One region of the Nocardia sp. NPDC056100 genome, then DNA from elsewhere that is predicted to be linked to it. Evidence: predicted binding sites of a transcription regulator. Region 1 holds the regulator's gene; the other holds the start of a gene.
The links. Region 1 encodes HspR, which represses chaperone genes until heat shock. Its sites were predicted from a motif close to ANNTGAGTNNNNNNNACTCANNT; they were not measured.
Positions count from the first base shown of each region.

Region 2: the regulator HspR is predicted to act here: its motif matches at 8,610-8,632, upstream of lon (endopeptidase La).

Region 1 is NZ_JBHJVY010000003.1:139,518-155,297, forward strand. Features, by position in the region: gene ACFC0O_RS22860 (FAD-binding oxidoreductase) at 1-597, shown strand, start outside; gene ACFC0O_RS22865 (globin domain-containing protein) at 665-1,834, opposite strand; gene ACFC0O_RS22870 (heat shock protein transcriptional repressor HspR) at 2,301-2,696, opposite strand; gene dnaJ (molecular chaperone DnaJ) at 2,696-3,871, opposite strand; gene grpE (nucleotide exchange factor GrpE) at 3,983-4,579, opposite strand; gene dnaK (molecular chaperone DnaK) at 4,576-6,414, opposite strand; gene ACFC0O_RS22890 (DUF1707 domain-containing protein) at 6,646-7,413, opposite strand; gene ACFC0O_RS22895 (DUF1707 domain-containing protein) at 7,421-8,509, opposite strand; gene ACFC0O_RS22900 (LLM class flavin-dependent oxidoreductase) at 8,641-9,537, shown strand; gene ACFC0O_RS22905 (RNA polymerase sigma factor) at 9,547-10,413, opposite strand; gene ACFC0O_RS22910 (haloalkane dehalogenase) at 10,517-11,389, opposite strand; gene ACFC0O_RS22915 (MarR family winged helix-turn-helix transcriptional regulator) at 11,454-11,978, opposite strand; gene ACFC0O_RS22920 (MFS transporter) at 12,088-13,791, shown strand; partial or broken gene ACFC0O_RS22925 (zinc-binding dehydrogenase) at 13,915-15,075, shown strand; gene ACFC0O_RS22930 (dynamin family protein) at 15,120-15,780, opposite strand, start outside.
Region 2 is NZ_JBHJVY010000003.1:397,048-412,827, forward strand. Features, by position in the region: gene ACFC0O_RS23990 (DNA polymerase IV) at 1-702, shown strand, start outside; gene ACFC0O_RS23995 (enoyl-CoA hydratase/isomerase family protein) at 775-1,557, shown strand; gene ACFC0O_RS24000 (alpha/beta fold hydrolase) at 1,591-2,409, opposite strand; gene ACFC0O_RS24005 (oxidoreductase) at 2,575-3,567, shown strand; gene ACFC0O_RS24010 (endonuclease/exonuclease/phosphatase family protein) at 3,564-4,268, opposite strand; gene ACFC0O_RS24015 (RNA-guided endonuclease InsQ/TnpB family protein) at 4,389-5,558, opposite strand; gene tnpA (IS200/IS605 family transposase) at 5,591-6,046, shown strand; gene lon (endopeptidase La) at 6,171-8,507, opposite strand; gene ACFC0O_RS24030 (hypothetical protein) at 8,776-9,240, shown strand; gene ACFC0O_RS24035 (MarR family winged helix-turn-helix transcriptional regulator) at 9,260-9,724, opposite strand; gene ACFC0O_RS24040 (alpha/beta fold hydrolase) at 9,846-10,700, shown strand; gene ACFC0O_RS24045 (WHG domain-containing protein) at 10,693-11,265, shown strand; gene ACFC0O_RS24050 (alpha/beta fold hydrolase) at 11,341-12,210, shown strand; gene ACFC0O_RS24055 (zinc-binding dehydrogenase) at 12,292-13,299, shown strand; gene ACFC0O_RS24060 (metallophosphoesterase) at 13,303-14,358, opposite strand; gene ACFC0O_RS24065 (hypothetical protein) at 14,530-15,780, shown strand, end outside.

The DNA of each region.
Region 1 (15,780 bases):
CGCCTGTATCCCGCACTGCCGCCGTCGCTGGACGGCAAGCTGGAGTTCCACATTCGCACCGTGCCCGGCGGCTGGTGCAGCGGTTCCATGGTCGCCGACACCCGCACCGGCGACGAGTGGAAGATCCGCAATCCGGCGGGCTGGCTGGCGGTGGCCGACAATGCCACCGACCTGATCATGATCGCCGACGGGGTGGGCCTGGCCCCGTTCCGCGCGCTGCTGCTGGATATCTCACGCCGCGAGCACCCCCCGCGCACCCACCTTTTCGTCGGCGGACGCTTCCCCCGCGATCTCTACGCCGCCGATATGCTGGCGCTGCTCGCGAACGAATTGCCCTGGCTGACAATCATTCCCGTGGTGCTGGACGAGCAGGATCCGGACTGGATCGACGACTGGTACGAATCCTGCCGCGTCGATATCGGCTTCCAGCCCGAGGAGCTGATGCCCGGCACCCTCGCCGAGGTGGTCCACCGCTTCGGCCCGCTGGACCTGCAGCAGATCCTGGTCTGCGGCGGCGCGGCCATGGTGCAGTCCACGGTGGAAATGCTCATCGCCACCGGCACCCCGCGCGAACTCATTCGCTACGAAGGGTTCTGAGAGTTAGGTGGTGCCCCGCACCGCTGCCGAGCGACAGGCAGCGGCGCGGGGGTCTTTTCGGGAGGGGTCAGAAGAGCGGATCGTGGCGGATGTTCTTGGTGGAGGTCCCCGCGGCCATCAGCCGGAACTTGGTGGTCTGCACCATCGACGGCGACCCGACGATCTGCACATCGCGATCGTCCCAGGCGCCGAAACTCGCGACCACCTTGCCGATTTGGCCGACGACCCGCGGTTGCAGTCCCGGATGTTCCTTGGGCTCACTGGAATTGGAGAGCTGCCACCACGGATCCTCATCGCTTTCGGTGACCGGGGTGACGGTGAGCCATTTATTGGACTGCGCGAGCTGCCCGAGGATTTCCAGATCGTAGAGGTCGCACGGGTAGTGACCGCCGACGAACAGATCGACCTTGGGATTGGAGCGGCGCTGGGTCATGGCCATGAGTTGTGCTCGCAGCGGGGCGATTCCGGTGCCGCAGCCGATCATCAGCATCTTGCGCCGGGTATTGCGGGGCACGCCGAGACCGCCGAGCGGTGAGCCGATCAGCCATTTCTCGCCGACCTTGGTGTGCCCGACCATGGCCGGGCTGACCCAGCCGCCGGTGACGCCGCGAATGTGGAATTCGATCTCGCCGCTGGGATTCGCGGGAATCGCCGGGGAGAGATAGCGCCACATGCGGGGGCGCGAGGGGATCTGCACGCTCATGTACTGACCGGCCGCGTATTGGATGGGCTGATCCAGTTTGAGCCGCACGATCGCGAGATTGCGCAGTACCTCACGGTGTTCGATGACGGTGCCGGTCCAGACCGGTGGTGTGGTCTCCCGGTCCGCGGCCTCCATCATGGTGGAGGCGATGACCGTGAGGCCCTCGTCCCAGGCCCGGCCGATCTCATCGGTCCACAGCTCGGTGCCCGCGTACGACTCCAGCGCGGCCTTGAGTGATTTCCCCACTGCCGCATAGTGTTCGCCGACCACACCGTATTTACGGTGGTCGCGGCCGAGCTGCGCCAGGAAGGGCAGTAGCTTATCGGGTTCCTCCAGGCGATCCACCACATAGGCGATGGCCTTCACCAGCCGATCGCGCTGGGCGTCCAGCGCTGCCGGGAAGAAGTCTCGAACCTGGGGGTACTCCGTGAAGAGGATGGCGTAGAACGATCGAGCGAGTTTTTCGGGGCCACCATCCTCCGCAGCTACCGCCTTGAACGTCGTTCTTATCAATGCGACGGTCCGCGAATCCATTTGTGTCACAACCCCATTTCGCACTCGAACACAAGCCAGGGCCGGTGAGTGCAGTGCTGCGGGACACTCGACAGCAGCCGTTGCTGAGCAACTATAGGCGAGGTTTGCCAGCAACGGAATGAGTCGTTTCAACAACATGCCTGTAATTCCCCGAAAACGAGCCCGTTGCAACCAAACCTGCACGAAAACAGACTGTTCAACTGGGAAACGCCGGTGGACACCGGCTTTCGGCTACCGATCTTGGGGGATTCGTTTTGCAATCTTCAGTAAGGGAGCGATCCTGCCGCAACCATGACAGGCGATGAATTCCCATGCCACAGCTGGACAAAACATACAATTAGCAAACAATACAACCGAGCGGTCTGTATTAATTTCACGGCCCGCCAACGCAATAAAAAAGCAGCGCCCCGACATTCGGAGCGCTGCTTCCCGTTTCCGGCTGGCTATCGCATGCGGCGTTGCCCGACTACTGCGTTCGCCGATGCCGCGGCTGCCACACCACCAGCGCCGTACTGCGCTGCGGCGGAGTCAGATCCGGGCGGTACCCCGCACGGAGCCGATCCACCTCACCGCTCAGTTCGGCCACGCGCTGCTGGAGTTCCTCGACCTGATTGGTGAGTTCGATGATCCGTTTGATGCCCGCGAGATTCACGCCCTCGTCCTGGGACAGGCGCTGTACCTCGCGGAGCAGCTGCACATCCCGATCGGAGTAGCGCCGCCCGCCGCCCGAAGTACGTTGCGGCGAAACCAAACCCAGTCGGTCATAGGTGCGCAGCGTCTGGGCGTGCATGCCCGCCAGCTGCGCCGCCACCGAGATCAGGAAGTACTGTGCCTCGGCGGCTTTCTTCGGATCGGAACTCATCACGCACCTGCCCAGCCTGCACGCGGATCGAATCCACTGGTCTTCTCCGCCTCCGCATAGCGCCGGAGCGCTTCGGCGGCATTGTCGTCCAGCTTCTGCGGGATGGCGACCTTGACGGTGACGAGCAGATCGCCCGCCCCGCCGTCGCGCTTGGGCACACCCCGCCCGCGTACGCGCAGGGTGCGGCCGTCGGCGGTGCCCGGGGGCACCTTGACGCCGACGCGTCCCTCCAGTGTCGGCACGGAAACCGTTGTACCCAAAACCAGTTCGCTGTAACTGACCGGCAGCACCAGGGTCAGATCGTCGGCATTGCGGCCGAAGACCTTGTCCTGGCTGACGTGCACGGTGACGAACAGATCGCCGGGCGGTGCGCCCCGCAGACCCGCCTCACCTTGACCCGCCAGCCGAATCCGCTGCCCATCGCGCACCCCCGGGGGAATGCGCACGGTGATGGTGCGGGTCCGATTCTGGATACCGGTGCCGTGGCAGTCGACGCACGGATCATCGATGATCGATCCGGTGCCCCGGCAGTCCTCGCACGGTTCGCTGAATCCGAACGCGCCCTGATTGCGGCTGACCACACCCGCGCCATTGCAGTGCGGGCACACGCGCGGGCTGGTGCCCGGCTTGGCGCCGCTGCCGTGGCAGGTGGTGCAGGCGGCCGGACTTGTCATGCGCAGCGGAACCGTCACGCCCTGGGCGGCCTCGCGGAAGCCCAGTGTCGTCTCGGTTTCCACATCGCTGCCGCGCCGCGGCCGCGACGAGGTGCGGGTGCCGCCCCGGTTGAACAGTCCGCCGAGCAGATCGCCCAGTCCGCCGTCACCGGCGCCGGCCTGCTGCCCGCCGAAGATGTCACCCAGGTTGAATTCCTGCGAGAACCCGCCGCCGGGCTGACCGTAACCGGCGCCCGGAGTGAAGCCGCCGCGGCCGAAACCGCCGCCCGCGAAGAGCTTTCGCGCTTCGTCGTACTCCTTGCGCTTCTCCGGATCGGACAGCACGGCGTGCGCCTCGCTGACCAGCTTGAACCGCTCCTCGGCCTTGGCGTCACCCGGGTTCTTGTCCGGATGCAGGTCGCGGGCGAGCTTGCGGTACGCCTTCTTGATCTCGTCCTGGCTGGCGCCGGAGGCGATACCCAGCTCCTTGTAGAAGTCCTTCTCGAGCCACTCCCGGTTCACCGGGCATCTCCTCCTCTCGAATTCCTCGGCGCCGCGGTCCCATTCGGGACCACCGGCTTCGCGGTCTCGCGAGAGACCGCCCGAACGGCCCCGGCCGGGGCCATCGGTGTGTTACTCGGTACCAGCGGCATCGGGGCCGGCGTTCGTCGTATCCGATGCGGCCGGGCCGTTCAGATCCTCGGGCGCGTCGGTGACCCCGACCATCGCGTGCCGCAGCACCCGATCGCCGAAGCGGTAACCCTTGCGCATGACCATGCCAATCACCGGCTCATGGCCGGAGCCCTCGTGCTGGACGGCTTCGTGCAGGGTCGGGTCGAAAGGATCGCCCGCCGCGCCGAATTCCTCCAGGCCCTGCTTCTGCAGGGCGGTGGCGAGCTTGTCGGCGACCGCCTTGAGCGGTCCCTCCAGATCGCCGTGTGCACGCGCGCGGTCCAGATCGTCCAGCACACCGAGCAATTCGCTGACGACCGTGGCCTTGGCATTGTCGATGGTGGCCTTGCGGTCCCGTTCGACACGGCGACGGTAGTTGGCGTATTCGGCGGTGAGCCGCTGCAGATCCGAGGTGCGCTCGGCGAGTTCGGCGCTGATGGCGTCGGCGAGGGAATCCTCGCTCAGCACGTCGGCGGCCGAAGCCGCGGCGAAATCCTCCGCCGCGACATCGCCTACCTCACCCGTGACCGGTTCCTGTTCCGGGTTCGGGTTCGTCACTTCTTCTCCGGCTCCTCGACGACCTCGGCGTCGACGACGGTGTCATCGGCATCGGGCGCGGCCTGACCGTTGCCCGAGGCGGCCTGATCCGCGGCGCTCGCATCGTAGATGGCCTGGCCCAGCGCCTGCGACTCGGTCGCGAGCTTCTCCACCGCGGTCTTGATGACCGCGATATCGGTGCCCTTGAGCGCCTCGTTCGCCTCGGCGATCGCGGCCTCGACCTTTTCCTTGATGTCGCCGGGGACCTTGTCCTCGTTGTCCTTGATGAACTTCTCGGTCTGGTGCACGAGAGATTCGGCCTGGTTGCGGGTCTCGGCCTCTTCGCGACGGGCCTTGTCCTCCGAGGCGTGCGCCTCGGCGTCCTTGACCATGCGATCGATCTCCTCCTTGGACAGGCCGGAGCCGTCCTGGATCTTGATCGTGTTCTCCTTGCCGGTGCCCTTGTCCTTCGCGGTCACGTGCACGATGCCGTTGGCGTCGATGTCGAAGGTGACCTCGATCTGCGGCACGCCGCGCGGGGCCGGCGGGATGCCGGTCAGCTCGAAGGAGCCGAGCAGCTTGTTGTGCGAAGCGATTTCGCGCTCACCCTGGAAGACCTGGATCTGCACGGACGGCTGATTGTCATCGGCCGTGGTGAAGGTCTCGGACCGCTTGGTGGGGATGGTGGTGTTGCGCTCGATGAGCTTGGTCATCACACCGCCCTTGGTCTCGATACCCAGCGACAGCGGGGTGACATCGAGCAGCAGGACGTCCTTGACCTCACCCTTGAGCACACCGGCCTGCAGGGCGGCGCCGACAGCGACGACCTCGTCCGGGTTCACGCCCTTGTTGGGCTCGCGGCCACCGGTCAGCTCCTTGACCAGTTCCGAGACGGCGGGCATACGGGTCGAACCACCAACGAGGACAACGTGATCGATGTCGCCGACGGCGATGCCCGCGTCCTTGATGACGGACTGGAAGGGCTTGCGGGTGCGGTCCAGCAGATCGGAGGTGATCTTCTGGAACTCGGCGCGGGTGAGCTGCTCATCGAGGAAGAGCGGGTTCTTGTCCGCGTCGACGGTGATGTAGGGCAGGTTGATCGAGGTCGACTGCGAGGACGACAGTTCGATCTTGGCCTTCTCCGCGGCCTCGCGCAGACGCTGCAGGGCCATCTTGTCCTTGGTCAGGTCGATGCCCGAGGACGCCTTGAACTTGTCGACCAGCCAGGTCACGACGCGCTCGTCCCAGTCGTCGCCACCGAGGTGGTTGTCACCGGAGGTCGCGCGGACCTCGACGACGCCCTCGCCGATCTCCAGCAGCGAGACGTCGAAGGTACCGCCACCGAGGTCGAAGACCAGGATGGTCTGTTCCTTGTCGCCCTTGTCCAGGCCGTACGCCAGCGCGGCCGCAGTGGGCTCGTTGACGATGCGGAGCACGTTCAGGCCCGCGATCTGCCCGGCCTCCTTGGTGGCCTGGCGCTGCGCGTCCTCGAAGTAGGCGGGGACGGTGATGACCGCGTCGGTGATCTCCTCACCGAGGTACGCCTCGGCGTCGCGCTTCAGCTTCATGAGCGTGCGCGCGGAAATCTCCTGCGGGGTGTACTTCTTGCCGTCGATCTCGACGGACCAGTCCTCGCCCATGTGGCGCTTGACGGACCGAATCGTGCGATCGACGTTGGTGACGGCCTGGTTCTTCGCGGGCTGACCCACGAGTACCTCGCCGTTCTTCGCGAAAGCGACGATGGACGGGGTGGTGCGCGAACCCTCCGAGTTGGCGACGACTACCGGCTCACCGCCTTCGAGAACGGCGATGACCGAGTTGGTGGTCCCGAGGTCGATACCGACCGCACGAGCCATGGTGATTCCTCCTGGTTGACGTACCTATGTGTCTTAGCGGCGAGATCCCTGCCCGTCCGGCGGGCAGGAATCTTCAGCAACACTGAGCGTGGTCGGCTCAATCCTGCACCCGATATCCGATCGGTGCAAGTTGAACTTGAGTCCGTCGCGCTCAACCTTGTCTGAACAGCACCAACTGGTGACTCACGACATCTATTCCCGGGGGAGCGGAGAAATCTCCCGAAAGTGAGGTTACTTCGCGACGTTCACCATGAGCGGCTCGCCCTGCATCGAAACCACCAGGTAGCCGGTGCGCGAACCCTGCGTCGTATAGATGGAGATGGCCGGATCCTCACCGGTCCTGCGCTCGATGCTGATGTGCGAGACCGGAACGCCGGGCAATCCGGCCGAGGCGGCTCCGCCCGCGATCAGACCGGCCAGTTTCGGCAGATCGATAGTGGACAGATCCAGCGACTGGACACTGGAGCTGCGGGCGGTGTCACTGCTGCCGCGGAAGCTGCCGTCGTAGTTGTAGTAGTCCTCACGGCCTTCCTTCGTCGACGGGCGCTGGATCGACACCCGGTCGGGGAAGATCGTCACCTGGTCGACGGTGGTGTCGCCGAAGTGATCCCGGTATGCCGCAACGAAACTCGCGAAACCCGCACCGGTGGTGGCGTCCGGCATATCCGGTTTGGAGACGGTATTGCGGGCGATGCAGCCGCCGAGTGCGCCCACCACGGTCGCGACGCAGAGCGCGGCTATGGCGATCTTCCAGCGCCGCAGGTCATCTCGGCGTTGCGGCCGAAGCAGTGCGGTACCAACGAGATTCGCCGGAATCTGGAGATCGTCGATGAGCTTGTCGAGATCGCCGAAGGTGCGCGCCGCCATCGCGGCGGCGGTGCGCCGCGCGTGTTCGGCCTCGGTCAATTCGCCTTCGGCCTTGGCATTGTCCAGTAGCGCGCAGGCGTCGACCCGGTCGGCGTCGCGAACGCGCATGCTCTGGTTCCGATAGTCGGCCATATCCGTCCTATCCCTTGAACGGTGACGTGCGGGTGACCACACCCGCCGGAGTGGCATCGAGGAAGCCGCCCTCAGTGGCCTTGTTGCTCACGTAGATTCGGACGATCGGAGCCGGCACCCCGCGCGGGGAGGACGTCGAATCGGGATCGAAGCTGATATGGCTGATCGTCCCCTGGGCGACATTCAGGTCGGTGAGCGCCCGCGCCGCCAGTGCGCCGATGGCAGTCGTATCGACGGCACCCAGGTCGAAGACCGGGGCGTCGGATTTGCGGGTGGTCGGCGTCGAGCGCTGCTGGAATCCGCCCCGATAGTCGTACTCCGCCTGGCGATTCGACTGCCCCGGCACCATGCGCTTCAAGATCGCGTAGTCGGGATACAGGGTCAGCTCATCGACGGACAGATCGCCGAACTTGGCTTTGTACAGTGCGAAGAACGCCGCGATCCCTTCTCCCGTATGGAGATTCGGGATCTTGACCACGACGGGCTCCACCACCCCGAGGTTCACCCCGGGCGGCGCGGCCGGAATCGGCGCGGGCCGATTGACCGCCGCGAATCCCGCGATGAACAGCGCCGCGCAGGCCGCGAGCACGCCCACCCCGAACAGCTTTCCGCGATACGACCGCGGCGGCTGCGCCACACCGGGAGCGTTCGCGGACCGTTGCAGATCGGAGGTGAGGTCGGCCAGTTCCCCCAGAGTCCTTGCCTCCCCGGCCAGTTCGGTCAGGGCGCGATGGTCGGCCTCGTTCAGCTGCCCGTCGGCGAGTCCGGCGTCGAGCACAAGACAGGTTGCCGCACGATCGCTGTCCCGCGCCCGAGTGCGGGTGGGATACCGGCTCGTCTCGGCCGGTTTGGTCGGCGGCGCGGTCACCCCCGCCGCCCCCTTGGTGGGTTGCAGATCCCCCGTCAGCCGCGCGAGCTGCTCCAGCGTCTGCGCCGCCTGCGCCCGCTGCGACCGCTGCTCATACTCGTCCGCCCCCAACTGCCCTTCCTCATAGGCGGCATCGAGCCGGGCCCGGGCATTCACCCGGTCGATATCACGCGCCCGCAATCGCCCGGCGCTGGCGGAACCCGACGCATCGGACGATCTCGCACTCACACGCGGATCGTATCCGCCCGGGCAGCGGATAGGGCGGCAACCTGGACACGCGCTATGTCCGAAATACCCGGTTTTCGCAGGTTGGCGGGCAAGATCTAGACGTTTGGACCGCTGCGACCGGAGGAGGCCCGATGGATGTGCGTTTCGGCATTTCGATCCCGCCCACCGCGGCGGCCCTGGAAGACGTGCTCGATATGACCAAGGCGGCCGAGGATGAGGGGCTGGATCTGGTCGGTATCCAGGATCATCCGTACGCGCCGGAATTCGGCGATACCTTCGCCGTCGTCGGGGCCTGTCTGAGCGCGACCGGGCGGATCACCGTCTATCCCGGGGTGGCGAATATGCCGCTGCGGCGACCGTCCATGATCGCGAAACAGGCCGCCACTTTCGATCTGCTCAGTGGCGGGCGCTTCGAATTGGGGGTCGGCGCGGGGGCTTTCGAGGACGGCATCGTCGCCATGGGCGGTCCGGCGCTGAAGGGCCGTGCGGCGCTGCGCGCCCTCGAAGAAGGTATCGAGATCATTCGCGCGGAATGGCGGCCCGGCCGTCTGGTCGCCGTCCAAGGTGACGAATACACCGTCCAGGGCATCGCGGGCGGTCCCGCCCCGGCGCACGATATCGGCGTCTGGATCGGCGCGATGGGCCCGCACGCCCTCGACCTGATCGGCCGCACCGGCGACGGATGGGTTGCGCCCCTGCCCAATTGGCTCCCCTGGGAACACTGGCACGCCGCCCAGGACCGCATCGACGCCGCCGCCCGCGCCGCCCGCCGCGACCCTGCCACCATCACCCGCATGGCCGCCCTCCCCGGCGTCATCAGCGACCGCTCCCTCAACCCTCGCCCCCGCGGCAGGGACCCCATCCAGGGCTCCGCCCGCGAATGGGCGGAAATCATTGCGGCCCTGCACAAGAACGCCCGCTTCGACACCTTCATCTACTGGCCCCCGGGCTTCGACGTGGACCAGATCCACCGCTTCGCCCGCAAGGTCGTCCCCGCCGCCCGAGAGCTGCTCGAGTCAGCCACCTGAACCTCCCGGTCAGTTCAGGAGGGGGAAGCGACCCGAATCGATCAGTCCGGCGATGGCGTCGATCTTCGCCTGCGGCGCGGCGTAATCGGGGTGTGCGCCGAGGATGGCGGCGGCATCGCGGAGGGTGGACATCTGCTGGGCGGCGGCGGCCACACCGCGACCGCCGGGGCTGACCTGGTGTCCGGCGAATGCGGGGCGGTGGGGATCTATGCGGCCGAGTTCGAGAGCCTTGTCGACACGACGTGAACACCGGCAGGGTGCTTGTGGATTGGCCAGGCCGCAGGTGTCGGTGAGGAAATTGCCGATGCGTTTCTTGGCTCGCTCCAGGCGCTTTCGATAGGCGGCGGGGGTGGAGTCGGTGATCCACGCCGCCTCGGCGGAGGACAGCGCGAAGATATCGGAGAGCACGAAGGCGACGCGTTCGTCGCGCGCGAGACATTGCAGCATGGCCTGGGTGCAGTTCAGCCGCACCTCGTGGGTGAGCAGTTCACCCTCGGGGCCGCGGTAATCCGCCTCAGCCAGGCCGTCTCGCAGATCCTCACCGAACGCGTCCAGGCTGACCTGCCGCTCCTCCTGGGATGTCTTGCGCTTGAGATTCAGCAGATAATTCACGCCGATCCGATACGCCCACGTCAGCAGTTTCGCCTCACCCCGCCAGGTGCCGAGGTGCCCGACCACACGCAACAGAATCTCCTGGGTGGCGTCCTCGGCGTCGGCGGGCCGCCACACCATGCGCAGCGCCAGCCGGTAGATCGGATCCTGAAGCAGCAGCACCACGTCGCCGACAGCGGTCCGATCCCCGGCGACGGCCCGCGCGACCAGTGCGAGCTCATCCGCATCCGGCCCCTGCCGGACAGCACTCTCGTCGGTCTCCATGACCGCCAGCCTGGAACGGGCTGCGGTGCGGCGCAAGCGTTGCGGGCGGGGATCACGGGGCGTGTCGAGTGCGCGCCCCGTGATCAGCCCTGCCACGGCGGATTCAGGCTACCGCCGGGGTGGTGGTGAGGGCGTGCCGCCGAATCCAGTCGGCGACGGCTGCGCCGATGGCGTCGGGCTGGTCCTCGGGGCAGTGGTGTCCGGCGGGCCCGATATTCGCCACCTCGGCGGCGGCGAATGTGGTTGCGGCCCAGTCGATGATCTCGGGTGAGCCGAGGCCGACGCCGTCCTGGACGGCCATGACGAGTTTGGGCACCTCGGGTGTGTCCGCCATCCAGCGGTCATAGTTCTCGATGGCGGCGACGACGTCGGCGGGTTCGCCGTCGAGCGGGAATTCGCGCGGCCACACCAGCATCGGCTTGCGCGAGGCCGGGGTCGGGTACGGCGCGCGGTAGGCGTCCAGGGCCTCCAGGGTCAGCGAGCGGGTGGAGGCGGGCAGGTTGAATTCGATGAACATATTGCGTTCCAGGACCATCTCCTCACCCTCGGGCGAACGGAAGCGCCGGAACAGTTCCGCGCCCGCGGGCGGCATCTCCGACCAGAGCATGGGCCGCAGGAAGGTCTCGACCACGGCGATACCCCGCACCCGGCCGGGATGCCTTGCCGCCCAGTCCATTCCGAGCGCGCCGCCCCAGTCGTGGCCGACGATGACGACCTGATCCAGCCCGAGCGCGTCGAACCAGGCGTCGAGGTAGCGGGCGTGATCGGCGAACCGGTAGTCGCTGTCCGGCTTACCGGAAGCGCCCATACCGATGAGATCCGGTGCCAGCGCGCGATTTTCGCCGCTGACATGCGGAATCACATTGCGCCAGATGTAGTTCGAGGTGGGATTGCCGTGCAGGAACACCACGGGGATGGCCCCGCTGCCGGTGTCGCTGTAGTTGATGAACGAGTCGAGCACGTCGACGGTGGCCATGAGGTTGTCCTTCCAAGTGTTTTTCGCCTTCACCTGGTTGGACACGCACGGCCGCCGCCTGTGACTACCGAGCCGAGTGATCCACCTCACAGGCCGCGGCCGTGCCGGGCGCGGCGGTGAGACCGGGGTGGATACCCGGGGTCAGCCCGTTGCCGACGGCCGCGCGCTGCAACAGCTTCACCATGACCGCCCGTTCGTCATCGTCGAGCGCCGACAGGATTTCCGCGTCCAGTCCCCGCGCCAGCGCGGTGGCCTCGGTGAGCAGTTCCCGGGCCGCCGGAAGCAGGTGCACGGCGTGCGCGCGCCGATCGGCGGGATGCCTGCGGCGTTCGACGAGCCCGCGTTTCTCCAGGTCGTCGACGAGTCCGACCATCACATTGCGGTGAATCCCGAGCGCCTCGCACAGCTGCTGCTGCGATCGCCCGTCATTGGCCTCGAGAATCCGCAGCGTGCCGAACTGCGGGGGTTTGATGCCGAGCGGGGTCAGCAGTTCGGCGAATCGGTACGCGGAGTGGGAGCCCAACTGCCCCAGCAGGAATGCGGGGGAATCGAACAGCCGCGGGTACTGGGTTCCGGCGTCATCGCTCACCTCGCCAGAATACAGCAATGCACAAAATATGAATGCCCCCTTGATTGATAATCACTTCATGTGCATAGTTTGAAGGGTCGCACCACCCACCAATCGAAGAGAGCTCGCCGTGGCTTCCGACACCCCCACCCCGGAAAATCCCCCAAGTACCCTCGACCCGCGCCGCTGGATCGCCTTCGCCGTCATCCTGGCCGCCGGGTTCATGGACCTGCTCGATGTGACGATCGTGAACGTCGCCGTCCCGAGCATTCAGAAAGACCTCGAGGCCGAGTACTCGCAGATCGAATGGATCATCGCCGCCTACGTGCTGTCCTTCGCCGCGGTGCTCATCACCGGCGGCAGGCTCGGCGATATCTACGGCCGCAAACGCCTGTTCCTCATCGGCATGACCGGTTTCACCTTGGCCTCGGCCGCCTGCGGGCTGGCCTCGGACCCCACCCTGCTCATCGGCTCACGTTTCGTACAGGGCGCGATGGCCGGGCTCATGGTGCCGCAGATCCTGGCCATCATTCGGGTCACCTTCCCGAAGCATGAGCGCGCCAAGGCGATTGCCATCTACAGCGGTGTCGGCGGTTCCGCGTCGGCGGTCGGGCTGTCGCTGGGCGGGCTACTGGTGCAGTGGAATCTGTTCGATCTGGGCTGGCGGCCGATCTTCCTGGTGAATATCCCGGTCGGCATCGCGGCGTTGATCGCGGCGAGCATCGTCATGCGGGATTCACGGTCCGCGCATGCGCCGCGACTGGATATCGCCGGCATGATCCTGGCCATCGGCGCGGTGGTGCTGCTGGTCTACCCGCTCACCGAGGGCCGCCAGAAGGATTGGCCCGCTTGGACATTCATCATGATCGGGGCGGCCGCCGTGACCTTCGCGGCCTTCGTGGTCTACGAACGGCGGCGGGCGCGCACGGTCGGCTCACCGCTGATCGACCTCGATCTGTTCCGGTCCCGCCCGTTCACCGTGGGCCTGTCCAGCTGGCTGCTGTTCTGGATCGGCATGGGCGGCTTCTTCCTCATCTGGACCCTGTTCATGCAGGCCGGACTGGGCTGGTCGCCGATGCGGGCCGGGCTCACCTCGGTGTTCTTCGCGGTCGGCGCGGGTATCGGCGCGGGCACCTCGGTGAGTGTGCTGGCCCCGAAGTTCGGGCGCTGGGTGCTGCTGGCGGGCGGGCTGATCACCGCGGGCGGTTTCGGCCTGTACGGCTGGCTGGCCACGCACTACGGCAGTGATTTCGCGTCCTGGCAGATGGTGCTGCCGCTCATCGTGACCGGCACCGGTTTCGGCATCGTGGTCGCGCCGACCATCGACATGCTGCTCGGTCAGATTCCGGAGCAGGAGGCGGGCGCGGCATCGGGGCTGCTCAATACCGGTCAGCAGCTGGGTTTGGCGTTGGGTGTGGCGCTGGTCGGCATTATCTTCTTCGGGCAGCTGGATCATGATTCGGCGCGCGGGGTGGACGCGGTGACCGCGCAGACCCGCACCGAATTGAGCACCGCCGGACTGCCCGGACCCGCGCAGGAGCAGATTCTCGCGAGTTTCCGTGCCTGCGTGCAGGATCGGTCGGCGGCCGTGGATCCGTCCGCGGTGCCGGACAGCTGCCGCGGCACCGGCGGTGACGCGCGCATCGCGACCACGCTCGCCGATGCGGGGGCGGAGGCCAACGCGGTCAACTTCGCGCACACCTTCCGGTACACCCTGGCCTGGGGCATCGGATTGATGGCGCTGGTCTGCCTCGGTTTCGCGGCACTGCCCAGGGACGTGAAACTGGAACAGCACGAGCTCGTCGACCTGGACGACGAGCTGGTCGGGGTCTGATACCGCCCTCGATACGGCCCGCGAATCCGGTGGAAACGCCGGATTCGCGGGCCGTTCCCTTTCCGCCGCCGCCCGCGACGGGAAGAATTCAGCACTGACAACGTCTTTCGACAGGAGTGCACCATGCGGGCGGTCACGGTAACCAAGGGCGAATTCCGAGTCGAGGAGCTACCGGAACCCATTCCGGGACCGGGGCAGCTGGTGATCGACGTACTGCGCTGCGGTATCTGCGGATCCGATCTGCACGCGCGCACGCACTGCGACGAGCTCGCCGATATGGCGGCCGCCACCGGCTACCAGCACTTCATGCGCTCGGATCAGAAGGTGGTGCTCGGGCACGAATTCTCCGGTGAGGTGGTCGATTACGGTGCGGGCACCCGCAGGCGCTGGAAGCCGGGGACGCCGGTGGTGGCGCTGCCCATCCTGCGCGGCGGGCGGGTGCCGCATCTGACCGGACTGTCCGCGTCCGCGCCGGGCGGGTACGCGGAGCAGACGGTGGTGCAGGAATCCATGACCTTCGCCATCCCCAATGGGCTGTCCGCCGAGCACGCGGCACTGACCGAGCCGATGGCGGTGGGGTGGCACGCGGTGCGCAAGGGGCGCGTCGGCAAGGGGCAGACGGCGTTCGTAATCGGTTGCGGGCCCATCGGTTTGGCCGTCATCACCATGCTGAAGGCATCCGGGGTGCGGCTGGTGATCGCCAGCGACTTCTCCCCGCGCCGCCGCGAACTCGCCGCCGCCTGAGGTGCGGATGTGGTGGTGGATCCCGGCGTGGATTCGCCGTGGACGGCGTCGCCGAAGAAGGCCCGCATCACCGGGGCGTCCGACATCCTGAACCTCGGCTTCGACGCGATGGAAAAGCTGCGCCGTATCCCGAATATCCCGTGGTGGTACGTGTTCCGTGCCGCGCACGGTCTCAATCAGGGTCCGGCCGGGCCGGTCATCTTCGAATGCGTCGGCGTCCCCGGCATTCTCGATCAATTGCTGACCGCGGCCCCGCCCATGTCGCGCATCGTGGTGGTCGGCGTCTGTATGGAATCGGACCGCATCCACCCCGCCACCGCCATCAACAAGGAGATCGAACTCCGCTTCGTGCTCGGCTACGACCCGGGCGAATTCCGCGACACCCTGCACATGATCGCCGACGGCAAGGTCGACCCGACGCCCCTGATCACCGGCACCGTCGGCCTGGATGGCGTGGACGCGGCGTACACCACCCTCGCCTCCCCGGACCACCACGCGAAGATCCTCATCGATCCGCGCAGCACCGCGACCACTCCCTGAGGCGAGCCGCACCCTGCCATTCCGGCGTGGTGCGGCATCCCGCGCTATGCGTTGCGGGGCAGGGTGATTCGAGCGAACGGTGTCGTCGGGGGCTCGTGCAGGATGTCCAGCAGGCCCTCGGCGCTGCGGGCGGCGGTGAGGCAGGCGTTCGCCATGAATTGATCGGCCAGTGGGTGGCGGGCTCGGGTCCGCCACTTCTGGACGGCGGTCAGCGCCCGATCCCGCTGGGTGTTCACGTCGGTGTGCGACGGCAGGCCGAGGCGGCGGTGCGCCGCGACGCCCGCGCCGCCGATCAGGCGATGCAGTTCGGCGAGATCGGCCGGGGCGAACGGGAGTTCCTCGGCGCGCAGATGACCGAGCAGACGGAGCTCGGTGAATCCATGCACATCCGCTAACAGGGTCCGCACCCGCGGCAACAGCGCATCGGCCTCGGTGCCCGGGTTGGCGACCAGGATTCGAGCCAGTGCCGTGAGCGCCGAATGCGCCTTCAATTCCTCCGCGCGCTGGGCGAATTGCACATCCAGCACGGTGCGCAGTTCATCGAGTCCACTGCGCTGGGTGAGTTCGGCCGCGAGCGTTGCCGAGTCGCGCACACCGAGCCGAATAAGCGTGACGGCCAAGCGGATTCCGAACAGCCCGAACCGCGCCGCGAGATGTGCGCGCAGTTCGGGCGGCAGCGGTAGCGGCAGATCGGGCCGCGCGAAC
Region 2 (15,780 bases), 260 kb from region 1:
TCCGCCATCGAGGAATTGGACCTGACCTGCGCGGTCGGCATCGGCGACAACAAACTGCGCGCCAAACTCGCCACCGGATTCGCCAAAGCCGTTGGTAAGAGCGGGGATACGGACAACACCGACTCGGACGCCACCCAGGCCACCGGCACCGGCATCTTCCGGCTCACCGCCGACAACTGGACCGAACTCATGGCGCACCGCCCCACCACCGCGCTCTGGGGCATCGGCGCGCGCATCGCGAAACGCATGAGCGCCTTGGGAATCGAGACCATCGCCGATCTCGCGGCCTCGGATCGCGATCTGCTCGCCAAGGAATTCGGGCCCAATACCGGCCCCTACCTGTGGGTGCTCGGGCACGGTGCGGGCGATACCGATATCTCGGAACCGCGTGAGCCGGTGGGTCATTCGCGCTCGGAGACCTTCCCCGCGGATCTCACCGAACACGCCGAACTCGATGCCGCCATCACCCGGCTGGCCACCCAGGTCGCGGAGGAGACCATCGCGGGCGGTCGCGGTATCGGCCGGGTCGGGGTCACGGTGCGCACCAAGACCTTCTTCACCCGCACCAAACAGAAGAAGCTGCCGCGACCCACCACCGATGTGGACGAGGTCGTCCGGACCGCGCTGCTGATCCTGCACACCTTCGAACTGGATCGCCCGATTCGCCTGCTCGGCGTGCGCGTGGAATTCGGGAGGGAATGACCGAACCGCAGGCGGGCACACCGCGTTTGTCATGCTGGGATCAGGCATACCGACGGAAGGCACCACCGGACAATGAGCAACTACCAGAACATCAGCTTCGTGGCGGACGGCCCGATCGCCCGCATCACGCTGAACCGGCCCAGCGCCGCCAACGGCATCGACCAGGCGCTCGCCGACGAACTGGCAGCCGCCGCGACCTACTGCTCCGAGGATCCGGCCGTGAAGGTCGTGGTGCTGACCGGTGCGGGCAAGTTCTTCTCCGCGGGCGGCGATCTGCGCGCCATGTCCGAGAGCCCGGACACCGGTGAGTTCATCGCCAAACTGGCCGACACCCTGCACCAGGCGGTATCGGCGCTGGCGCGAATGGACGCGCTGCTCATCGTGGCGGTGAACGGCACCGCCGCCGGGGCGGGCATGAGCCTGGCCGTTGCCGGTGATCTCGTGGTCGCGGGCGAATCCGCCGCGTTCACCATGGCGTACACCAAGGTCGGGCTGAGCCCGGACGGCGGCGCGTCCTACTATCTGCCGCGCCTGATCGGCGTGCGCCGCACCCAGGAACTCATGCTCACCAATCGGGTGCTGCGCGCGGCCGAGGCGCTGGACTGGGGCCTTGTGCACCAGGTGGTGCCGGACAGCTCGCTCACCGACACCGTCGACGCGCTGGCGCAGCAGTTCGCGCAGGGGCCCAAGGGTTCCAACGCGAATGTGAAGAAGCTGCTGCTGGTTTCGTCGCAGCACACCCTGGAGGAGCAGCTGGCCACCGAGGCCTCCTTCATCACCCACGCCGCGGAATCCGCGGACGGCGTCGAAGGCATTGCCGCGTTCCTCGACAAGCGGTCGCCCAAATTCGCTTGAGCCACATCGTGATTCGCCGAGGAACGCGGGCATTCAGCTCTTCAGGAACTCCAGGATTTCCGCGTTCACCTCGGCGGCATGGGTGATGTACAGGCCGTGCCCGGCGTCCCAGTACTCCTTCAGCACCGCGTGCGGCGCCAGCTTGACCGCCTGATGGCTGCTGATCTCGATCGGAATCGATTGATCGGCCAGGCCGTGCAGCAGCAGGAACGGGACCGTCACCGCGGCCACATCCGGGCGGTGATCGGAATGGAACAGGTCCCGCTGCACCGCGATCGTGGCATACGGTGACGCCGACAGGCAGCGCTGAATCTCCATATCGATGACCGCCTGCGAGGTGCCGCGCCGCAGATGCGTGGCGAAGTAGCCCTGTGCGCGCTCGGCGAACCACTGCGGGCGATCCGACTTCAATTGTGCCGCAGAGGCTTCGAAGGCCGCGCGGGGCGCGCCGACCGGGTTGTCCTCGGTCTGCAACATGTACGGGATGGCCGGGGCCAGCAGGGCGATGCGGTTCACCCGGTCCTGACCGTGCCGGGCCAGATAGCGCACCACCTCCGCGCCGCCCGCCGAATGCGCCACCATGGTGAAGTCGTTCAGGTCCAGATGCGCGATCAGGGCGGCGATATCGTCGGCGCGGGTGTTCACATCGTATCCGGCGGCCGGGCGATCGGAACGACCGTGGCCGCGCCGGTCCAGCAGGATGCAGCGGTAACCGCGCTCCACGAAGTAGTGCAGCTGGTACTCCCACATATCCGCGTGCAGTGACCAGCCCGCGATGAAGACGAGCGGCGCTCCGGTGCCGTACTCCTCGTAGGCGAGAGTGGTGCCGTCGGTGGTCTGGAAATAGGGCATATCTGCTGCGCTCCTTGGTCTTTCGCGATGCGGGGAGAATGTCTCCCGCTGTGCTGAGAACAAGGTTGCCGCAGTGCGGGAACGAAAGCGATTACGTGCGGGGTAAAGTCGCCGCTTCCCCCGGAACATCGCCCTGACCAGCGGTTCGAGTCCTATGCTCGGTGCATGGAGTTCCAGGCGATGGTGGCACGCAAGACGGACAGCGGGATCGCACTCGCGCGCGAGACGGTCGGCGACGACTTCCTCGGCCCGGGCGAGGTGACGATCAAGGTGCACTTCACGAGCGCCAACTACAAGGACGGGCTGGCCATCACGCCCGGCGGCGGCGTGGTGCGCGAGTATCCGATCATCCCCGGCATCGATCTCACCGGTGAGGTATTCGCCTCGGACAACCCGGAATTCGCGCCCGGCGATCTGGTGGTCGCGCACGGTTACGACATCGGCGTCGCGCACAACGGCGGTTTCGGCGAGTACGCCCGCGTCCCCGCCGACTGGGTGGTGAAGCTCGACGGCCTCACCCCGCGCGAAGCCGCCGCCCTCGGCACCGCCGGTTTCACCGCGGCCATGAGCGTGCAGGCGCTGCTGGACAATCGCATCACCCCCGAATCGGGTCCGGTGCTGGTCACCGGTGCGACCGGCGGTGTCGGCAGTGTCGCGGTGGATATTCTGGCCGGACTCGGCTTCGAGGTGATCGCCTCCACCGGAAAGCTCGGCGCCACCGAACTTCTCACCGCGCTCGGCGCGTCCAGCGTGATCGGCCGCCTGCCCGGTGAGGGCGAGAAGCTCCGGCCGCTCGGCAAGGCGCAGTGGGCCGCCGCGGTCGACAGCGTCGGCGGCACCTCCCTCGCGCATATCCTCTCGACCATCAAATACGGTGGCGCGGTGACGGTTTCCGGCCTCACGGGCGGCACCGATCTGCCCACCACCGTGATGCCGTTCATCCTGCGCGGGGTCTCCCTGCTCGGTGTCGACTCCGCGCACTTCCCGATCAAATCCCGCCGCGAACTGTGGGCGCGCCTGGCCAAAGACCTGAAGCCCCAGCATCTTTCACTGCTGGAGAACTACGCGCCCATCACCGAGGCCGAAGCCGTGCTGCACTCCATTCTGGAGGGCAACCACTCCGGCCGCACCGTGCTCGCCGTGGCGGGGGAGTTCTAGCCGATCGTCGCGCGTACGAGATTGTGGTCGGACACCCCGGCCACATCCTCGACGGCCGTGGCCCGCGCGGCGAGGCCGCGCGTCACCACGTGGTCGATGAACTGGGATTTCTCCGCACCGGAGCTGCGCGGGCGCGTCGCGATGGCAGCGGCCGGGAGCGCGGCAACGGTGTAGTCCGGCCCCAGTGCCGCACCGACTTCCGCGGCGGGCGCGTTGAAATCGCCGAGCAGCACCACCGGTCCGCCCGCGGTCAGTTCCGCCAGCCGCGCGAACTGCCCACCGCGCCGATCATCGCCGGTCACGTGCGTGGCGACCACGAGCACCTCGTCCAGCAGCACGGCGACATAGCCCTTGCCCGGATCACTGGTGAAGGCTCCGGCGGCGAAGTCACGCGCGGTGCCGTCCACGATCAACACCAGGAACTCACCGCGGTCCTCCAGCACCGAGGGCACCCGCCGCGGCCGCGGCACCCGCGGATACCGCAGCACATGGAACTCCCGCCCCGGCAACGCTTCCCGCAAACTCGCGAGTTGATCACCGCTCACCTCCTGTAGCGCGATGACCTGCTCGGATCTCCCCGCCACCACGCCGGTGACCCCTTCGATCCGCACCTTCTCCTCCGGCCAGCGCCCGGAAAACGAGCTGTCCCAGTTGTCCGCATGAACCCGATGCAGGACATTCCAAGTGGCAACAGTGATCACCCAGCACACGTTACGAGACACAAACGGACCGCGCGGGATTCACGTTTCATATCAACCATCCGTCCCAAGAAGACGGACTTGCTGCTCACGCTCTCACTGGCTGTGAGAGGAGTGGCTGCTTTAGGCCGGTTGATTGGCGGCCCGATAGCTTTCATACCCGAGTACGGCAATATTGTGGGCGGCGTTGTGATCGGCGTGACCGGTCCACGCGCATCGACGGCACCGAAACACTGGCTGACTGGGTCTGTTCGCCGAGTCGATGTGTCGACAGCGGTGGCAGGTTTTGCTGGTGCCACGCGGGTTGACGACCTGCACGGGAACTCCCGCAGCTTGCGCCTTATATGCGATCTGCTTCCGCAACTGCGCGAATGTCCAGGTATGTAATTGGTGCCGCTGCGTGCGAGCGAGCCGTACCCGGTCCCGGATTCCCGACAGGTCTTCCATCGCGATGCCTTGTCCGGTGCGTTGTGCTTGCGCGACAATGGTTTTGGAGAGCTGGTGGTTGATGTCGGTGGCGTAGCGGGTTTCCTTCCGGCGATGCTTCTTCAATTTGCGTTTCGCAGACTTGGTTCCCACCTTTTGTAAAGCTGTGCGCAGGACCTGATGCTTCTTCCTGACCGCGGTGACCGCACCACCCGACCAACGCAGATCGAGGTTGGAGGGATCATCGGCGGTGGTGACAGCCAGGTTCACGATCCCCAGGTCCACCCCGAGCCAGCCGTCCGGACCATCCGAAGGGGTCAGCGAGGGTGGAGTGCTTGTATCGACGGTGGCGTGCAAGTAGAAGTGGCCGTCGCGGAGGATCAGATCCGACTCCCCTTTGCGATCCGCAAGTAGTGCCAATTGCCATGGCGCACATACGAATCGTAAGCCCTTCATTCGTCCTGCCGTGGTCCAGATCGACACCGTCGAGTCTTCTAACTGCCATGACAGGCATCGATCGTCGAATGGTTGGCCCGCATCGTCACGGAACACGATGGCCTTGCCTGCGATCCTTCGATAGCGATTCGATCCGGGCAGTCCATAGTTCCCCCCGACGAGCTTTCCCTGCCGGGTCGCGTAAGCGTCCGAGACCTTCTTGATGACCCGAATCGCGGGCTGCGCGGACAGTCCGCGCGCCTTGAGATCGGCGTACACCTGTTTCTGTAATGCGAATGGCCTGCGATCGGTAGCGGTGTGCGCGAACCGGGAGACCGCATTCGCCCCTGTATTGCACAACTTCAATGTTGATGACAACGCCGCGTGCTGCTCCGGAGTGGGAACCAGCTTCACGGTGACGATCCGTTTCACGACCCGCCCCTGTCGTTGCTACCGTTTGGTCTATGTCACCGAGATGGGTATCTGATCCAGATATACGCCGAGGTAGAACAGTCATACACAATTTACAGGCGCATTTGGTCTTCGTCACACGTTTTAGACGAGAAGCCCTGAGTGAGCCGATGCTGACTCGCTGCGAGCAGATCATGGCCGAGGTTTGCGACAAGTTCGACGCAACATTGATCGAGTTCCGTGGCGGTGAAGACCATGCGCACCTGTTGGTCCACTACCCGCCAACTGTGCAGGTCTCCACGTTGGTCAACAGCCTCAAGGGTGTGTCGGCGCGCTACCTACGCCAGGAATTCCCGGAGAATATTCAGCGATCTTCGCGAGGCGCGCACCTCTGGTCACCCTCGTACCTCGCGGTATCGACAAGCGGAGCATCGGTGGCCGTCATCGATGAATACCTCGCTGCGCAGCGACAACCGGTGTCTGTGGACGAGGGCAGCCCCACCGGGTAGCCGGCGCGATTACTCCGAGGTGCAAGACGGTTTCATGTGAAACACGCGCGGTCTCGGTAGTTGACAGGGGAGGAGCCGTGCGTGTGGGACGCACGCACGGCTCCTCATGAGGAGCGCTCGCGGGTTAGGCGGTGGCGCTCAGGGGGCGGCCTTCCAGGGCCGGTTCGATGACCGGCTCGATGGCGTAGGCCAGGATTTCGGCCACGTCGGCGACGGGGCGGACATCCAGGGCGGCCAGCACCTCGGCGGGGACTTCGTCGAGGTCGGGCTCGTTGCGGGCGGGGATGAAGACGGTCTTCAGGCCCGCGCGCTGGGCGGCCAGGAGCTTCTGCTTGACGCCGCCGATGGGCAGGACTCGGCCGTTGAGGGTGACCTCGCCGGTCATGCCCACATCCGCTCGGACCTGACGGTCCAGGGCCAGGGACACCAGGGCGGTGACCATGGTGACGCCCGCCGACGGGCCGTCCTTGGGGACCGCGCCTGCCGGGAAGTGGATGTGGATATTGCGGTCCAGCACCTTCGGCTCGATGCCGATCTCCTCCAGGTGCGAGCGCACGTAGGTGAGGGCGATCTGCGCCGACTCCTTCATGACGTCACCCAGCTGACCGGTGAGGGTGAGCGAGCGCTCGCCCTCGGCGGCATTGGCCTCGATGTAGAGGACATCGCCGCCCGCGCCGGTCACGGCCAAACCCGTTGCGACACCGGGGACCGCGGTGCGTTCCACCCCGTCGGGGGTGAAGCGCGGACGGCCCAGGTAGTCCTTCAGATCACCGAGACCGATCACCAGCTGATCGGCCGAGTCCGGCACGAATTCACCTGCGGTGATGATGCTTTCGGCATCGCTCAGGTCCGCGGTTTCGGACAGCTTGGTCGCCGCCTTGCGCAGCGCCTTGGCGATCAGGCGCTCCATCTGGCGGACACCGGCCTCCCGGGTGTAGTTCGCCGCGACCTCACGCAGCGCCTCGTCCGTGATCTGAACCTCGGCGCTGGTGAGCGCGTTGCGCTCCAGCTGACGCGGGATCAGGAAGTCGCGGGCGATGGCGACCTTGTCGTCCTCGGTGTAACCGTCCACGGTGATCAGTTCCATGCGGTCCAGCAGCGGGCCGGGGATGGTGTCCATGACATTCGCGGTCGCGATGAACAGCACATCCGACAGGTCCAGATCCAGATCCAGGTAGTGATCGCGGAAGGTGTGGTTCTGCGCGGGGTCCAGCACCTCGAGCAGCGCCGCCGCCGGATCACCGCGGAAATCGGAGCCGACCTTGTCGATCTCGTCCAGCAGGACAACGGGATTCATCGAACCCGCCTCCTTCATGGCACGCACGATGCGACCGGGCAGTGCGCCGACGTAGGTGCGCCGGTGGCCACGGATCTCGGCCTCGTCGCGCACGCCGCCGAGTGCGACGCGAACGAACTTGCGGCCCAGGGCACGCGCCACGGACTCACCCAGCGAGGTCTTACCCACACCGGGCGGGCCGACCAGCACCAGCACCGCGCCGGAACCGCGACCGCCCACGACCTCCAGGCCGCGTGCGGCGCGACGGGCGCGCACCGCCAGGTACTCGACCATGCGGTCCTTCACCTCGTCCAGGCCGTGGTGATCGGCGTCCAGCACCGCGCGGGCAGCCGAAACATCGGTGCTGTCCTCGGTTTTCACGCTGAACGGCAGCTCCAGGACGGTGTCCAGCCAGGTCCGGATCCAGCCGGATTCCGGGCTCTGATCGCTGGAACGCTCCAGGCGATCGACCTCGCGCAGCGCGGCCTCGCGGATATTGTCCGGGAGATCGGCGGTCTCGACGCGGGTGCGGTAATCGTCCGCACCGTCGGGCTCACCCTCGCCCAGTTCCTTGCGAATCGCGTTGAGCTGCTGGCGCAGCAGGAATTCGCGCTGCGACTTCTCGACGCCCTCGCGGACCTCTTCGCTGATCTTCTCGTTGACCTCGGTCTCGGCGATGTGCTGTTTGGTCCACTCGATCAGCTTGGTCAAACGGGTTGCGGTGTCCAGGGTTTCGAGCAGCTCGCGCTTCTCGTCATGGCCCAGGTACGGGGCCCAGCCGGCCGCGTCGGCGATGGCCGACGGATCGTTCAGCTGATTCACCGCGTCGATGACCTGCCACGCCTCACGCCGCTGCAGCACCGCCACGACCAGCTTCTTGTATTCGGCCGCGAGCTCCTTGGTGCGGCCGTCGGGCTCGGACACCTCGACCGGTTCGGCCTCGACCCAGAGCGCCGCGCCGGGTCCGGTCACGCCGTGCCCGATCTTCGCGCGGCCCTCGGCCTTCAGCACCGCCGCCGGTGCGCCGCCGCGCATGCGGCCGACCTGTTCGATGGTGGCGACCACGCCGTAGCTGGCGTAGCCCTCATCGAGGCGAGGCGCGACCAACACCTGGTTGACCTTGCCCGCGCGGGCGGCATCGATGGCGGCTTGGGCGGACTCGTCGAGCTCGATCGGGACGATCATGCCGGGGAGCACGATCGGATCGGTCAGGAATAGCACCGGCAGGTTCTGAGGGTTGGTCACTTCTCTACCTCTTCCAAGATTGAGCGTCTCCTACTCAACTCAGGTTGAGCGTTACCCAGTCAACTCCGGCCCCCGCCGAGTAATTCCGCGACCTTGTTCGCCCCGGGCGAACGCCGGATTCACCCCGGTCGGAATATAGATTCCATGGACATAGTTTCCATGTACAGTAAGCGATAGGACGGCTTACTCGTCGATACAGGGAGTCACCATGACCACCGCACCCACACTCACCGGACAGGACATCGCCGAGGCGGAAGGGGCGGTCACCGCCCTGCTCGAGGCGACGCTGATCGCACAGGGATTCAGCACGACCGCCAATGAATACGCCGTGCTGCGGGCCCTCGCCGCGCGCGGGCCGGTCGCCGAACCGGGCGAATTCCATCGCTACCTGGCCGGGCAGCGGCAGCTCGGCGTCGATGCGGCGGGGACGGCCGAGCTGCTCGCCGGGATGGAGAAGAAGGGGTTCGTCAGCGGATCCGCGATCGACGGGCCGGGGCCGGTGGAATTGGCCGCCGCGGGTTCGGCCGAGTTGAAGACGCTGATGCAGACGATCGCGCCGTTGACGCGGCCGATCTTCGGCGGCTCGGACCCCGAGGAACTGGCCATCGCGCATCGGGTGCTGACCTCGGTCATCGAGCGGGCGAAGAAGCTGCGCGCGGGCGAGACGCTGTGAAAAAGCCTTAGCGACAGCGCTATTCGGCACCCTCGGGCGCATCGAGGAGTTCGCGCAGCATGGCTGCCAGCTCCGCGGTGCGCTCGCTGCCGTTCCCACCCAGCGGCGCGGTCAGGCGGTCGCGCATGCCGTGCACGAGTTCTATTGTGCGGCGGGCGGTTTCAGCGCCCTGTTCGGTCAGCGCGAGTTCGACCGCGCGCGGGTCGACGGAACTGGCCGCGCGGGTGACCAGCCCCTGGCGTTCCAGGGCGCGGACCAGTTTGGAGATGTAGACGGCGTCCAAACCGGTGAGGTCCGCCAGTTTTCGCTGACTCGGACGCGTCCCATCACCGGTCAGACCGTAGAGCGGGGCGAGCACCGAATACTGCGCCTGGGTGAGACCGTGCGGCGCGAGAGCGCGATCGAGGATAGCGCGCCAGCGGGTGGAGAGCCGCCAGACCAGATAGCCGACGTTCGCGTTCACATCACTCTCGGTATCCGCCACGCCGGACAGTTTATATGGCAACTATCCACCGGAGACACGCCGAAAACTGAGGGTTGACGACTTTGGCTAAAGTTATTAGCTTTATGGCTACAGGAATTAGCCACACGAAGGAGCGGACGATATGACCGAGTACATGGACATCGACGGCGGCCGGATCGCATACGACTCGATCGGCGAAGGCCCCCTGGTGGTGCTCTCGCACGGCATCGGCGACCGCCGCCAGGCCTACCGGTTCCTGGCCCCGATCATCGCGGCCGCCGGTTACCGGGTGGTGAGCACCGATATGCGCGGACACGGGGATTCCAGCATGAACTGGGTGTCCGAGACCGGTAAGGAAGCCATCAGCCGCACCGATGTCGCCAATGACCTGCTCGCGGTGATCGCCGGACTGAACGCCGGACCCGCGATCGTGGTGGGCCACTCGCTCTCCGGCGGCTCGGCCACCATCGCCGCCGCCAAATCACCCGAACTGGTGCGCGCCATCGTGGAGATCAACCCCTTCACGCTGACCCAAACCCCTTCCGTCGGAGCGCTTTTCACCGTGTCCCGGTACCGCCGCGGCATGACCGCGCTGATGGGCACCATGATTTTCAAGAGCGTGAACCAGTGGCTGAAGTACCTGAACATCGCCTACCCGACCAAGCCCGCCGACTACGACGAGTACATGGCCGCCAACGCCGCCAAGCTCCGCGAGCCGGGCCGGATGGCCGAATTCATGAAGACCGGCAAGTCGACTCCCGCCGACGCGCAGGCGCAGCTGCCCAACGTCACCCAGCCCGCGCTGATCGTCATCGGCACCGCCGATCCGGATTTCCCGAACCCGGAGGCCGAGGGCCGGGCCATCATCGCCGCGCTGCCCACCGGACTCGGCAGCCTCGGACTCGTCGAGAATGGTGGCCACTACCCGCACGCGCAGCTGCCGGAGCGGACCGCCGAATTGATCCTGCCGTTCCTGAAGGAGCACGCGAATGCCTAGAGCCGGGCTCAGCAAGACCGATGTCGTCGCGGCGGGAGCGCAACTCGCCGACGACGCCGGTTTCGCGAACCTGGCCCTGAGCCCGCTGGCTCAGCGACTCGGCGTTCGCACCCCGTCGCTGTACAAGCACATCGACAGCCTCGCCGATCTGCAGCACGGCGTCGCCACGCTCGCCATGACCGAACTCGATCAGCGGCTGCGCGACGCCATGCACGGGCTGTCCGGCAGCGAAGCGCTCGCGGCCTTCGCCACCGCGTTCCGGGAATACGTGGTCGCGCATCCGGGCCGCTACAGCGCCACCGTCGGGGCCACCTTCACCGGGCCGGACGATCCACTGCTGCAATCGAGTTCGCGCGTCATGGAATCCATGCGGGCGGTACTGCGCGGCTACGGCATCCCCGACGACGAGATGGTGCACGCCATCCGCACACTGCGCTGCACCTTCCACGGCTTCGCGACGCTGCAGGCGTCGGACGGCTTCCAGTGGAGCGACGACTCCGAGGACAGCTTCGACTGGATGATCCGCTTCCTGGACCGCGGACTCGGCCAAATCGGCACCGCCTGAGCCGAACTCCTATGACGCGGCCGCATTCCGGAGGACCATGGACACGACACCGGCAACGAAGCCACCTGGAGCGTCATGGAAGACTTCACCTTCGACGGGATCCGCATCGCCTATCTGAAGCGCGGTGACAGCGGACCACCGGTGGTGCTGCTGCACAATGCCGGATCCTCCCATCTGATCTGGACCGCGCAGACCACGGCGCTCGCCAGGAACCATCGGGTCTACGCGCTCGATCTGCCCGGCTACGGCTCCTCCGATCAGCCCGCCGACGGCTTCACCCTCGCGCGCTATGCCGAACTGGTGCACGCGTTCCTGCTGCACCATGAGCTCACCGATGTCCGGTTGATCGGCAATTGCCTGGGCTCGGCCATCAGCCTCACGCTGGCCCGCACCCATCCCGGCCTGGTGCACGCGGTGGTGGCGATCAACCCGCTCACCGAATCCACCGCCATGCGCGGCGATCTGGGCGCGGCGGCCCGGCTCACCCGCGCGCTGCCCGATTCCGGCGCTCGCGCGCTGTTCGGCTGGCACACCCCGAAATGGTTCGCCCGCACCACCATTCGCACCTGGTTCTCGAACGGCCGGGCCTATCGCGAATGCCCGTACGTGCAGCCGCTGTCCGACGGTTTTCCGGCCCGTGCGCTGGTCGGGCTGGTTCGCGACCTGGGATCCTTTGCCGCACTGGATAGCTGGCCGGACCGCGACAGCATGCCGCCGGTCTGCACCATCTGGGGCGTCGAGAATCGCATTCTGTCCGCGGCCGCCGGGCGCACGCTCAATGAACAGCTCCGCCCGGACCGCGCGGAATGGCTGGATCGCTGCGGCCACGTGCCGATGCTCGAACGCGCACCCGAGGTGACGGCGATCATCACCGGATTCCTGGAGTCGACATCCTCCGATACCCATCGGACCGCCCGGACCCGGCGGCGCGCGTCGACCGGGTAGCGGACGAAGCGGACCATTCACTCGAATTCTCGACCTAGCATGGCTGGCAGTGAGCAATGCTTCCAACCGCCATAGGAGTCGATGATCATGCTGGCCGCGCGACTACACCTGGGACCGAATCGCCGCTTGGAATTGGATGAGGTTCCGGTGCCCGAGCCCGGCCCGGATCATGTGCTGGTGAAGGTGGAGGCGGCGGGCGTCTGCCTGTCGGACGTGCACCTCATCGACGGAACGCTGTCGCCGCTGTTCCTCGAGGGCGATGTGGTGACGCTCGGGCACGAGGTTGCCGGAACCGTGCACCAGCTCGGGCCGGGGGTCACCGCCGCCAAGGTCGGGGATCGAGTGCTGTTGCAGGCCGGGGAGATTCGCGGGGGAGCCACCTTCACGCGCGGTGTCGACTACGACGGCGGCTGGGCGGAGTACACGCTGGCGCGCATCGATACGCTGGTGCCGATCCCCGATGATCTGCCGTTCGAGCAAGCCTGCTTCATTCCGGACGCGGTCTCCACGCCGTGGGCCGCCGTCACCGCGACCGCCGAGGTGAAAGCCGGTGAGGCCGTGGGCGTCTGGGGCGTGGGCGGACTCGGGGCGCACGGGGTGCAGTTGCTGCGGCTGGTCGGCGCGGCCCCGATCATCGCGGTCGATCCGCTGCCCGCGGCGCGGGAGCGGGCGCTGGAATTCGGGGCGGATCTCGCCTTCGATCCGGCCGATCCCGATCTGCGGCAGAAGATCTTCGCGGCCACCGGGACCGGGCTGGCCGCGGCCTTCGACTTCGCCGGTGTCGCCGCCGTGCGCGAACAGGCCGTGGTCTGCCTCGCACCGCAGGGGCGATTGGTGCTGGTCGGGCTGACCAACAAGCCGATCACCATTACCGGCGGAACAGCTTTCAGCTTCTTCCAGCAGCAATTGCGCGGGCACTACGGGTCCGGGCCGGAGCACGTCACGCAGCTGGTGAAGTTGCAGGGTTTGCAGCGGGTCGACTTCTCGCGATCGGTGAGCGCGGTGGTGCCGCTGGCCGATGCCGCCAAGGCGGTGCATGCCCTCGATGCCAAGGAAGGCAACCCGATTCGGATCGTGCTCAAGCCCTGAGGCTCAGAGGCGACGCTGGAATACGTTGGTGGGCTGACCGTTCGAGGGATCGACGGTGTGGACGGTCAGGTCCGCCGATGACGCGGTGAGGTCCAGCACCATGAAGCCGAGATCGGTGAAGTTCTCGAACAGCGCCGGGGTGATGCGGGCCGGATCCTTCTCGTGCGAACCGGAATTGGTCTTGGCGGCCGCGCCGGACACGATCTGCCGGGTGCCCTTGCAGGCCGGATTCGGTTCCAGCACCTGCAGGCAGTGATCGTGCCCGGAGAGCAGGAACTGGGCGCGGCCGAGCACATGCGCTTCGAAGAAGCGTTTCACGTGGATGCCGTTGACGGGTTCGATGCTCAAACCCTCGTATTCCCCGGCGTTTCCGTGACTGCCGTTGCTCAGGTACGGGTGGTGGGTGCAGACGATCTTCCACTTGGCGGTGGATGCGTCGAGCGCGCGATCGAGCCAGGCGGCCTGTTCGGTCATGAACTGGCCGTCCGCCGCCCAGTACGGCGCGAACAGCGGGGGCAGGTACGCGGCAATGGGATTCAGGTCCAGCACGAAGAATTCGACCAGATCGCCGATCGGGACCGAATAGTAGCGGGACGGCATCCACCAGCGCGGTGAGCGCGAGTGATAGGCGACCTCGTGATCGCCGCGCAGCAGCCAGCCGCCGTCGCCGGGCAGGATGGAACTGTTGTCGTGGTTGCCCTGCACCATGATCCAGGGGAAGTCCAGATCGTGGTTGGGGTCTTCGAATTTGGCGTTGAACTGGGCGTCGTCATCGGACTGCGGCCCCTGTTCGTAGAGGTTGTCGCCGAGTCCGATGGCGAAGGAGAAGGGCTGTTGCGCGTGCAGTGTGCGGGCGGCGTCGGCGACGGCCCACTGTGGGCGCGCGCCGGTGCCCGCGTCACCGGTGACGAGAATGCGCAGCGGCCCGCCGTCGGGGAAGGGCAGTTTGCCGGGCGCGGGTTGCGCTCCGGCGGGTGCGGTGGTCGCCAGGCTCGCGGCGGTGGCCAGGCCGGCGGCGGTGGCGGCGCCGGTCAGAAAGCCGCGGCGGTCGACATTCATTCATCTCTCCCTTGACTACCCTATTTGGTCGCCCGACCAGTATTGCCGGTCCCGTGAAACCACGCACAATATGACACGTTCTCCGAGGCCATCGACCTTTTGACAGCACACTTGGCCAATGAGAGTGTTGTGTGTCCGTTTTCTCACCATCGGCCGCAGGGGGACGCAGTAATGACGACAATGGCCTCGGGTGTCTTCCTCGACTGGGAGCAGCTGACCGGCCAACCCAAACTCGTCGTCGACCTGATCAGTTTCCCCATCTTCAGCGCCATCGCCGGTTGGCTCACCAACTGGACCGGCGTGCTGATGTTGTTCTGGCCGCTCTACTTTCGCGGTATCCGCATTCCGGGCCTGGACATTCTCTATCCCTATCTGCCGCGCCGCGTGCAGGTGCTGCCGACCTTCTCCGGCGACGGCAAACAGCTCGGCTTCCAGGGCTTCATCCCCGCACGCGCCGAGAAAATGGCCAGCATCTGCGTGGACGTCGCCATCATGCGCATCGGCAGTCCGCGCGATTTCATCCATGAGCTGGATCTGGACGGCATCGCGGATTACATCGCCGACGTCGGCCGCAAACAGGTGCCGTCCATGGTCAACGAGATCATGAAGCGGGAGAACCCGGATCTGTGGGGCGCGGTCCCGCGCGCGGCCCGAAATGTGTTGTACCAGCGCGTGGAACGCGAATTGCCGACGCTGGCCCGGCGGGCTTTCGAACAGCTCGGCGACAATGTCGATCAGCTCATCGACATCAAGAGTTTCGTCATTCGGTACCTGCAGGAGAATCCACACATCCTGAAGGACCTCACCACCACCATCGCCGCGCCCGAACTCAAATTCATGGTGCGCATCGGACTGCTCGGCGCGCCGTTCGGCCTGCTGCTGGCGCTGTATATGCAAGTGCACCACCGCATTCCGGTCGTCGGCTGGGTGCCGAGCTGGGTGGTCATCCTGGCCGCGGCCGCCGCCATCGGCGTACTGGTCAATGTGATCGCGGTGAAAATGGTGTTCGAGCCCGGCGATCCGCAACCGCGCTACAAGTACCTGTGGAAGCAGGCGCTGCTGGCCAAGCGGCAGCCCGAGGCCGCGGCCGATCTCGCGCACATCCTGGCCTACCAGGTGCTGACGCTGCCCAATCTGGCCAAGGAATTGCTCGACGGCACCAATGGCGACAAGACCCGGCAGCTGCTCGAGCGTCTCATCGCCGCCGAGATCCACCGGCAGCTCGGGCCGACGCACACCTTCGTGCGCACCGTGTTCGGGGCTCGGAATTTCGACAATCTGAAGGTCGGCGCGACCGCCGCGGCCGCCGGACTCGCGCCGAGCCTGGTCGAGGACGAGGAATTCGCGGCGGCGCAGGCCAAGAAGATCGACGAATTCGCCGCGCGCAAACTCCAGCAGCTGACGCCGGGCGAGTTCATGGAG